One region of the Ralstonia psammae genome, then DNA from elsewhere that is predicted to be linked to it. Evidence: predicted binding sites of a transcription regulator. Region 1 holds the regulator's gene; each other region holds the start of a gene.
The links. Region 1 encodes FNR, which switches genes on or off when oxygen is low (the NO sensors DNR and NnrR bind a similar motif). Its sites were predicted from a motif close to TTGATNNNNATCAA; they were not measured.
Positions count from the first base shown of each region.

Region 1 (2,198 bases):
ACGCCACAGCCAATGCGCCGTAGACCATGCCGCACGGCACCAGCCCCCACGCCATACCCGTGATATACCGGCGCAGCAACGGCGGCTGACGTTGCAGCCTGCCGCCCAGCGTGGCGGCCACTCGAGACAGGCCACCCGCGACGCGGCCGAGCCAGCGCTCAAGCCACACACTGCGCCACGCATCTCCGGCAGACCGCACAAGCAGCAAAACCCCGTAGGCGAGCAGCAACGCACTGGCGAAGGCAAACAAGCCGCGTTGAATCGGCAGCCATTGCTGGCGCCAGACGGTCGCGCCCATCGCACCCATGATTGCGCCAAGCAGCGCGTAGGTGGTCAGCCGCCCCGCATGCATGACGACCTGCTCAAACCAGAGCCTGCGACGCGACACGATCCGTACCGCCACGCCCCCACGTTCGGCCGCGAGTGCAATACCACCGCACATCGCCAGACAATGCACACCGCCTAGCAATGCAATCAGAAAAACGCTGAGCAGCGCCGCGGCACTCATCTTTCTGACGCTCCTTTGATATGGGCCAAAGTTTTCGTTTTACTGTTGCGAACTAAGCGTAATCGGCGCGATTTGCCGCATCGGAAATGTCCGATGACAAGAAGGTCGCCGTTATAATAAGCGTGAGTTGCACCACAAGAATTACTCATTTCACTTTCACGAAATTCAGCCGCCCCCGCCCCGTGCTCACTCGAATCGCACTTACCGATCAAGCCTCGCGTTGCTCCACCTGTGTACTCGGGCAAATCTGCCTGCCGGTGGGAATGAACTCGGACGACGTGCGCAAAATGGACGATTTGGTCGGCGAGCGCATCCGCATTAAGAAGGGGCAATCGCTCTACTCCCTGGGTGAGCCGCTGGAAGCGGTTTACGGCATTCGTTTCGGCACGCTCAAAACCCACCTGACGCTTGAAGACGGTCGCCACCAGATCACGGGGTTCCACCTGCCGGGTGAAATCGTCGGGCTCGATGGCATTGGCGATATGCGCCACGTGTCGGACGCTACCGCGCTGGAAGATACGGAAGTCTGCGTGGTGCGCTACGACGAGTTGCAACACCTTTCGCGCCGGCTGCCTTCGCTGCAGCATCAGTTCCTGCGCATCATGAGCAAGGAAATCTCGCAGGATCATCTGATGTTGCTCACGCTGGGTTCCATGCGTGCGGAGGAGCGCCTCGCTGCGTTCCTGCTCAACCTCTCGAAGCGTTCGGCCCAGCGCGGATATTCCTCCACCGAATTTGTGCTGCGCATGAGCCGCGAAGAACTTGGCAGCTATCTGGGTCTCAAGCTCGAAACCGTCAGCCGCCTGTTCTCGCGCTTTGCCGAAGCGGGCCTCATTCAGATCCGCCAACGGCACGTCAAGCTGATCGACCTGGCCGGCCTGCGCCAGGTCATGAGCGGTCAGGCCACCTAAGCTGCTTTCCATGGCGCCCGCTCACACGAGCGGGTGTTCATGCGCTTCGAGTTTGCCGATGCCCGGCGACACATAGAGCGTCAGCGCGCTCGACAATCCGCACAGCAACCAGAACAAAAAGAACGACATGGTGTAGACCGCCTGGGCCGACACCGTGATCTGTTCGCCGAAGAAGCGCAGGTCGGCGGGGTCCACCACCGCAAAGACCACCAGCTCAGCCAGCGCGGCCGACAGAAATGCCGGCCACAGAATCCACATCAGCAGTCGACGCTTCATCGGGCCTCCGCGTGGATGGCATGCGCCGGTGCGACGGCCGTCTTTTCGACGACTAAACCGCGCCGCACGACGTTGTCGTGAATAACGGCATCGGGATGTGACATGGCCAGCCAGATGGTGACGCCACAGCCGATCATGGCGACGAACGGCCCGGCCATCAGCAGCCACGGCCAGGGCTCGCGCCACCAGGGACGGACCGGTGCGGAAGATTGCGTTGCGTGCATCGTTGCCTCCTGTTGGGGATGCCGCGTCAGCGCGGCACGATGAAGCTCGACGGTTCGCGCAGTACGAGGCTGTCGCTACCGCTGTCTGCATGGATGACGAAGCGGATCTTGTGCGAGCCTGGGGCGGCGTCGTCGGCCGGCCGGCGTACACGCACGGGCAGCAGCCGGTTGGCCGCCGGCGGCAGTTCCAGTGTGGTCGACTCACCGCGACCGCCCTGCACGTCCAGTTCCGGCATGCCCTCTGCGGTGATGGTCACGCGCACGGGGTGCTCGGACGCG
Region 1 covers NZ_CATZBU010000002.1:180,932-183,129, forward strand. The annotation lists gene R2N16_RS04490 (sulfite exporter TauE/SafE family protein) at 1-508, opposite strand, end outside; gene fnr (fumarate/nitrate reduction transcriptional regulator Fnr) at 691-1,419, shown strand; gene R2N16_RS04500 (hypothetical protein) at 1,441-1,695, opposite strand; gene R2N16_RS04505 (FixH family protein) at 1,692-1,919, opposite strand; gene ccoG (cytochrome c oxidase accessory protein CcoG) at 1,946-2,198, opposite strand, start outside.

Region 2 (2,198 bases), on a different contig from region 1:
GAACCATAAGGCTGCTGCGGACTCCACGGTTCAATAAAACAAAAACCCCGCCAACCGGCGGGGTCCCCCAAATCCTTTTACGCCTGCAAGCCAATCAAGCCTGCGGCGCGGCTCCATCTTCCGGAGCCGCCTCGGCGCCTTCGGCCTTGGCTTCGTCCTTCTTTTCCAGCATCTCTTCCAGTGCGCCTGCACCCTTGAAACCGGCGACGGCGGCAACAGCCTTGGTCAGCAGGCCCGCATCCGGATCGACTTTCTCGGCGGCTTCAACGGCGGCGACGGCGCCGGCGATCTTGCCCACTTCATCCAACAGTCCCATGGTCACCTCCGCGTGATTGAACGGGAGGGTCATCTTCCCACCAGCAAGCGGCATAAGTGCAAGCAAAGTTAAAAATTTTCCGCGGGCGGTCGTTTGCGTACAGCGTGCATCACTCGGCTTCAGCTCCGGCCGGGGTGGCGGTGAGGGCGGCAAGGCGCTGCCGGGCGCTGTCGGTAATCGGGTGCGATTGGCGCGTGGCCACGTCGATCTGCACGATCACTGACTGCGAGGTGGCGGCGCAGCGGCCGTTCTGGAAGATGGCCTGCTCCAGCTTGACCGAACTGCGCCCGACGCTCGCCACGCGCGTGCCGACCTGCACCGAGCCGGGCCAGAGGATTTCGTTGCGGAAGTCGAGCACGAGTTGCGCGATGACGAACTCGCAGCCGGGTGCGGCCAGCGGGTTGTCGGGCGTGAAGAGCATCTCCACGCGGCCTGTCTCCAGGTACGTGGCGAACACGGCGTTGTTGATGTGGCCCTGGCGGTCGGTGTCGCCGTAGCGAAGCTTGTCGGTGGACTGCAGCGGGTAATCGGCAAGGGATGGCGTGGTCGTCATGTGGGGCGCAGGAATCCGGGTCAACCTGCGCATTCTGCCTGCCTTCCTGTGCAAGCGCTGACAGCGCGACCTCGCCATGGCGCTTCCGTTGACGCGTATCAACGCGCCGCTTTCAGCAGCGCTTACGTTGGAAGCAGGTACCGGCCCCACACCGGCGCGGCCGCAGACATGGCAAGGAGGCCACATGAAAACCCTCGTACTGGCAACGGACGGATCGAACTATTCCGACGCGGCGGCCCGCTGCATTGCCGACAAGACGCTCTTCGGCAGCGATGTGACGGTGCACGTGGTGCATTGCATGCCGGATCTCTCGGGCGACATCAAGTCGCTCGTCGGCAAGGCAGAGGTTGACGCGTGGTACGCGGAGGAAAGCACCGGCGCCATGGCATCGGTCTGCGCGATTCTGGGTGCGGCTGGCGTGCCGTTCGAGCAGCACGCGCTCGTGGGCTTTCCACCGGACCGCATCGTGCATCACGCACAAACCGCAGGGGCGGCGGCCATCGTCATCGGCTCACATGGGCGCGGCGCGTTTGTGGAGGCAATCATGGGCTCGGTGGCGGGGCGCGTGGTGGCCCATGCCGAGTGCCCGGTAGTGCTGGTGAAGGCGCCCAAAGCTTGACGGTGGCACGGTCGCGGCGATTCTCCGCACGCCTCGCTACCCCACCGCCCGCACTGACGTACTGATCGCCCGCGCACATTGCAACAGTGCGGGGCCGAGCTTCGCGTCCCTATCCCGTGTCGCCCATCACGCCGATCCCACTGCATGGGTTGCAGCGCTTCTACATTGCGGCGGCCGTGGCTTGGTACAGCCTGCTCGACAAGCTGGGCGGCTGAGCAGACAGCGCCACCCCAGGCCGATGCGCCATGGTCTAGGATGAAGGCTTCTTTTCGTCACATCCTGGGAGGCCCCATGTCGCATCGCCGCCGTCTTGCGCTCGCCCTCGCGGGCGCCGCACTGTTTGCCGCCGCCACGCCGTCGTTCGCTTATTTCCGCAACGTGTTGGCCAGCACCATCATCGGCTCGATGAGCCCGACGGAGTTGAAGTCGTTCACCAAGGCCATCGGCGATGTGCTGAAGGGCACCGCCGACAACACCCCCGCGCAATGGACGTCGCCCGCCATGGGCAAGCAGCCCGCCGTCGACGCCACCATTACGCCGCTGGAATCCAAGACCGACGCGGGCCAATCGTGCCGCCGCTTGCAAAGCGAACTCACGCGCGGCAGCAGCAAAGAGCAATGGACGGCATGGCTGTGCAAGCAGCCGAGCGGCGAATGGAAATTGCGGCGCCTGGCGCAGTAAGGCATCAGGCACCGGGCGGCTATGGGGCA
Region 2 covers NZ_CATZBU010000005.1:86,584-88,781, forward strand. The annotation lists gene R2N16_RS12505 (hypothetical protein) at 1-9, shown strand, start outside; gene R2N16_RS12510 (hypothetical protein) at 95-316, opposite strand; gene R2N16_RS12515 (acyl-CoA thioesterase) at 426-869, opposite strand; gene R2N16_RS12520 (universal stress protein) at 1,054-1,488, shown strand; gene R2N16_RS12525 (RT0821/Lpp0805 family surface protein) at 1,780-2,169, shown strand.
Region 2: R2N16_RS12520 (universal stress protein) is a predicted target of FNR. The motif match lies at 958-971, and genes of this name have one in related genera.

Region 3 (2,198 bases), on a different contig from region 1:
CGTTGAACGGCAGGTCGAAGTTGATCACGCACGGCATCTGCGAGATATCGAGACCTCGCGCTGCCACGTCGGTGGCAACCAGCACATCCACGGTACCTTGCTTGAACGCTTCGAGCGTTTGCATGCGCTCGGTCTGCGTCTTGTCGCCGTGGATGGCGTTGGCGTTGATGCCTTCGCGCTCCAGCGCGCGCGCCAGGCGCGAGCAGCCGATCTTGCTGTTGGAGAACACGATGCACTGGCGCGGCAGGCCTTGCTCTGCGCGCTGGCGCAGCAGATGCACGAGCGCCGCCTGCTTGTGGTTGTCCGGCACGGTGTAGATAACCTGGCGGACGTTCTCTGCCGTGGCGTTGCTGCGTGCCACCTCGATCGTCTGCGGATGACGCAGGTAGCTGGCAGCCAGCTTCTTGATCTCGGGCGAGAACGTGGCCGAGAACAACAGCGTCTGGCGATGCGCCGGCAACAGGTTGATGATGCGCTGCAGGTCGGGCAGGAAGCCCATGTCGAGCATGCGGTCGGCTTCGTCCAGCACCAGCATGCGCACCTGCGACAGGTTCACGCTGCGCTGCTGCACGTGGTCGAGCAGACGGCCCGGCGTGGCAACGAGGATCTCGACGCCGCGGCGCAGTTGCTCCGTCTGCGGGTTCATGTCGACACCGCCGAACACGACGGCGCTGCGCAACGCCGTGTACTTCGCGTACTTGGCAACGTTGTCGTATACCTGGTCGGCCAGTTCGCGCGTGGGCGTGAGGATCAGCGCCCGCACCGGGTGGCGCGCCGGCGACGCGCTCGTGTTGGCTTCGGGCAGCAGGTTATGGATGATCGGCAGCGAAAACCCGGCGGTCTTGCCGGTGCCGGTTTGCGCGGCGCCCATGACGTCGCGGCCGGCAGTCACCACCGGAATGGCGGCAGCCTGAATGGGCGTGGGCTTGGTGTAACCGCTTTCGGTCAGCGCGCGGAGGACGTCCGGATGCAGGCCGAAGCTGTCGAATGTCACCGATTCATTGGCCGGCGCTTCAGACGCTTCAGACATCGTTGCAGTATTCATAGGGGGAGATGCGGCATGCCGGTTGGCATGGCGGCGCGCCAGACCCAAGCGGAAAACCCCGCGTGCGGCTCGCGCAAAGCGTTAAAAATCAAAAGTTTATCACGTGAGACCCCGCGCGGGATGGATGATCGGCCACCCAGGCCAACGCCGGCGCCACAGCCGCCTTGACACGGATCAAGTGTGGCGGGCACGCGCTGCGCGACCATCGGGGCATTCCAACCGCGCCCCGTCCTCTCTCATGGTCACCACGCTTTACGAAACGCTCGAGCATGTCTGCCTGATGTTTTCGGATCTGGTCGACGATCACGACGACCTGCCAGTGCAGACCAACCAGTTCCTCATCGTCGATCACGGCCACGGCGCCCTGATCGATCCGGGCGGCCAGATGACCTACAACGCGCTGTTTCTGGCGATGAACCGGTACTTCCCGCCCAAGCAGCTCGACTATGTGCTGGCCTCGCATGCGGACCCGGACATCGTCGCCTCGGCGGGAAGGTGGCTGACGAGTTCCAGCTGCGACATCCTGATCTCGCGCGTATGGGAGCGTTTTCTGCCGCATTTCTGCACCGTCGGCAAGACCGAGGGCCGCATCGTGCCGATCCCGGATACGGGCATGGCGATTCCGCTGGGGCAATCGCATCTGCTGGCGGTGCCGGCGCATTTCCTGCATTCGGAAGGCAATTTCCAGTTCTACGATCCGGTGTCGCGCATCCTGTTCTCGGGCGACCTGGGGGCATCGATGGTGCATGCCAACGTAGCCGCCAAACCCATTGAAGATTTTGATGCACACCTTCCGCTGATGGCGCCCTTCCATCGCCGCTACATGAGCGGCAACCGCGTGTGCCGCCTGTGGGCGCAGATGGTGCGCGGGCTGGAAATCGAATGGATCGTGCCGCAGCACGGCCAGCCCTTCCGCGGGAAGGCCATGGTCAACCGGTTCATCGATTGGGTGGAAACGCTCGACTGCGGCATCGACCTGATGACGCCGGAGATCTTCCGGCTGCCCGCCTTGCCGAGCGCAACTGCTGGCGCAGCGCTCAGGACGCGGGTTTAGCAGCCAAGCTCGGGGCGGCCGGCAGGATGATCTTCATCATGGCGCCCGACAGCTCAACCGCCAGCACCTCGGCATCGATGCGCGACGGGTCATGCCACG
Region 3 covers NZ_CATZBU010000007.1:29,290-31,487, reverse strand. The annotation lists gene R2N16_RS15410 (DEAD/DEAH box helicase) at 1-1,030, opposite strand, end outside; gene R2N16_RS15405 (oxygen-binding di-iron domain-containing protein) at 1,284-2,099, shown strand; gene R2N16_RS15400 (TetR/AcrR family transcriptional regulator) at 2,083-2,198, opposite strand, start outside.
Region 3: R2N16_RS15405 (oxygen-binding di-iron domain-containing protein) is a predicted target of FNR. The motif match lies at 1,210-1,223, and genes of this name have one in related genera.

Region 4 (2,198 bases), on a different contig from region 1:
GGATGCGGTTTGAGCGACCGCTGTAGCGCCCGGACCGCTACCCGCCTGCCTGGCTCCTAGAAGGCCTGGCACCAGACCCACGTCAAACGCCCAAAAAAAATGCCCGGCCGCCCCAACGCATGCCGGGCCGAACGCGCCAACCACCGCCGACGAGCGCCCCCGCCGTCGACGGCCCCTGCGGCACGTCGGTAAAAGTCGATCAGGACAGTGTCAGTTCGCTGATCGTCCTCCCTTAAAAGCGATAGCCCAGGCCGACGCCCAGCAGCCACGGGTCAACCTTGACCTTGCTGATGGTCTGGCCGGCCATCTTCAAGTCGGCGCTGATCCAGGTCTTCTTCAGGTCGACGTTGAAGTAGAAGCGTTCGGTCAGGCGATAGTCGAAGCCGACCTGCAGCGCTGGGCCGAAGCTGTTTTTGCTGAGATTCAGCGAACCGACACCCGGCACCTGCAGATTCACATTGGAGATGCGCGTGTAGTTGATGCCCGCCCCCACGTACGGCTTGAAGCGCGACTCGGGTGTGAAGTGGTACTGCATCGTCAGGATCGGCGGCAAGTGGCGGAAATTGCCGATCTTGGTGGGCCCGCCCAGCGCGCTTTGCATGACCGTCACGTCCTGCTGCTGCGGGTACGTCAGGATCAGCTCGGCCGCGAGGTGCGGCGTAAAGAAGTACGAGATGTCCAGCTCGGGCAGGACCTTGTTGTTGATCTGAATGGCGTCAGCCGGAATGGCAAGCGCCGGCACCGCATCGGACTTGTTGGCGGCTGTCAGGTTGACGGCGCGCACGCGCACCATCCAGTTGCCGGTGGCCGGCGGCAAATCCGTGCTCTGCGCAAAGGCGGCCTGGCTGAATCCGGCGGCAAACATTCCAGCGGCTACCGCTACAGCGGCTAGGCGGTGAAAAGCCATGAATCGCTCCCTCTCTGTTGTCTCGTGATGTGATGGGAGCCAGTCTCGCGGGGAAGTCGCCCGGCCGATTTGCTCGGGATCAAGTTCCACCGGTCGTCGGGGGCGTGTAGGGCCCCCGATTTGACGGCACGCAAACTCCGCCGTTGCACCTCGACGACAGGCGGTAGGCAAGCGTTTGTCTGCCAAAAATTGGGGACAGATTCGACGGCTCAGGCTACGATGGCACCTTTCGCCGCCCCGTCTTTTCCATGGCCCGCCTGCCTCGCCTCAGTCCCACCGATGTCCCTGTGCACGTGTTGCAGCGCGGCAACAACCGCCAGACCGTCTTTCGCAACGACGACGACTACGCGTTCTACCTCGACACGTTGCGCATGGCAGCCCGCGAGCACGACTTCGCCGTCCATGGGTTCTCCCTGATGCCGAATCACGTCCATCTGGTCGGGACGCCCAAGGTGGCGGATAGCCTCTCGCGCACACTGCAGGCCGTGGGACGGCGCTATACACGCTACTTCAACGCCGCCGCCGAACGCAGCGGCACGCTGTGGGAAGGACGCTTCCGCTCGACCGTATTGGATCCGGCCGAATGGGTGCTGCCGATGCTGTTGTATGTAGAGTCCAACGCCGTACGCGGTGGGCTTGTCAGCACGCCGGAAGAAGACCGATGGAGCACGTATCGTCATCACGTCGGCATCCAGTCCATCCCGTGGGTGAGTGACCACTATTGCTATTGGCGGCTTGGTAATACGCCATTCGAGCGCCAATCGCGCTATCGGACGTTATGGCACGAAGGTCTGGGTGCAGACCAACTGGCGCAGATTCGCCAGCACGTGCACAGCGGTTGGCCGCTCGGCAATGAAGCGTTTCTCGCAACACTGGCGCGCACCGGAGGCCGTCGCGTTGCGCCGTTGCCCAAGGGGAGGCCGCCTCGGCAACCCGCAGAAGTGGGAGCGCAGGACAGCGCCCACGCCGAATAACGAGGGCGATGCCGTCGTACGTAGGGGTATCGGTGTAGCCGAATTTAATCTGTCCCCATTAATAAACCCGCACTGATGTCGTGCATTTATTAATTTGCTCTGACCCCATTTAAAAACTTTTGCCTGTTACGGGCCACTCTTTTATATTCGTTTCACCCCGCATTCATGGTGCGGCGCGCCATTGCCTGTCTGCCACCGCATCCGCACCATCGCGAGGGCCTTCTGCGGCGCGCTGTACCCACAACATCGGAAGATCGCCGTGGAACAACATTCTTTCCCCGCCGCGCCGTCGGCCCAGGGTCTGTACGACCCGACCA
Region 4 covers NZ_CATZBU010000014.1:106,632-108,829, reverse strand. The annotation lists gene R2N16_RS21680 (deoxyguanosinetriphosphate triphosphohydrolase) at 1-13, shown strand, start outside; gene R2N16_RS21675 (OmpW/AlkL family protein) at 233-907, opposite strand; gene R2N16_RS21670 (transposase) at 1,156-1,881, shown strand; gene R2N16_RS21665 (glutamate synthase-related protein) at 2,141-2,198, shown strand, end outside.
Region 4: R2N16_RS21675 (OmpW/AlkL family protein) is a predicted target of FNR. The motif match lies at 977-990, and genes of this name have one in related genera.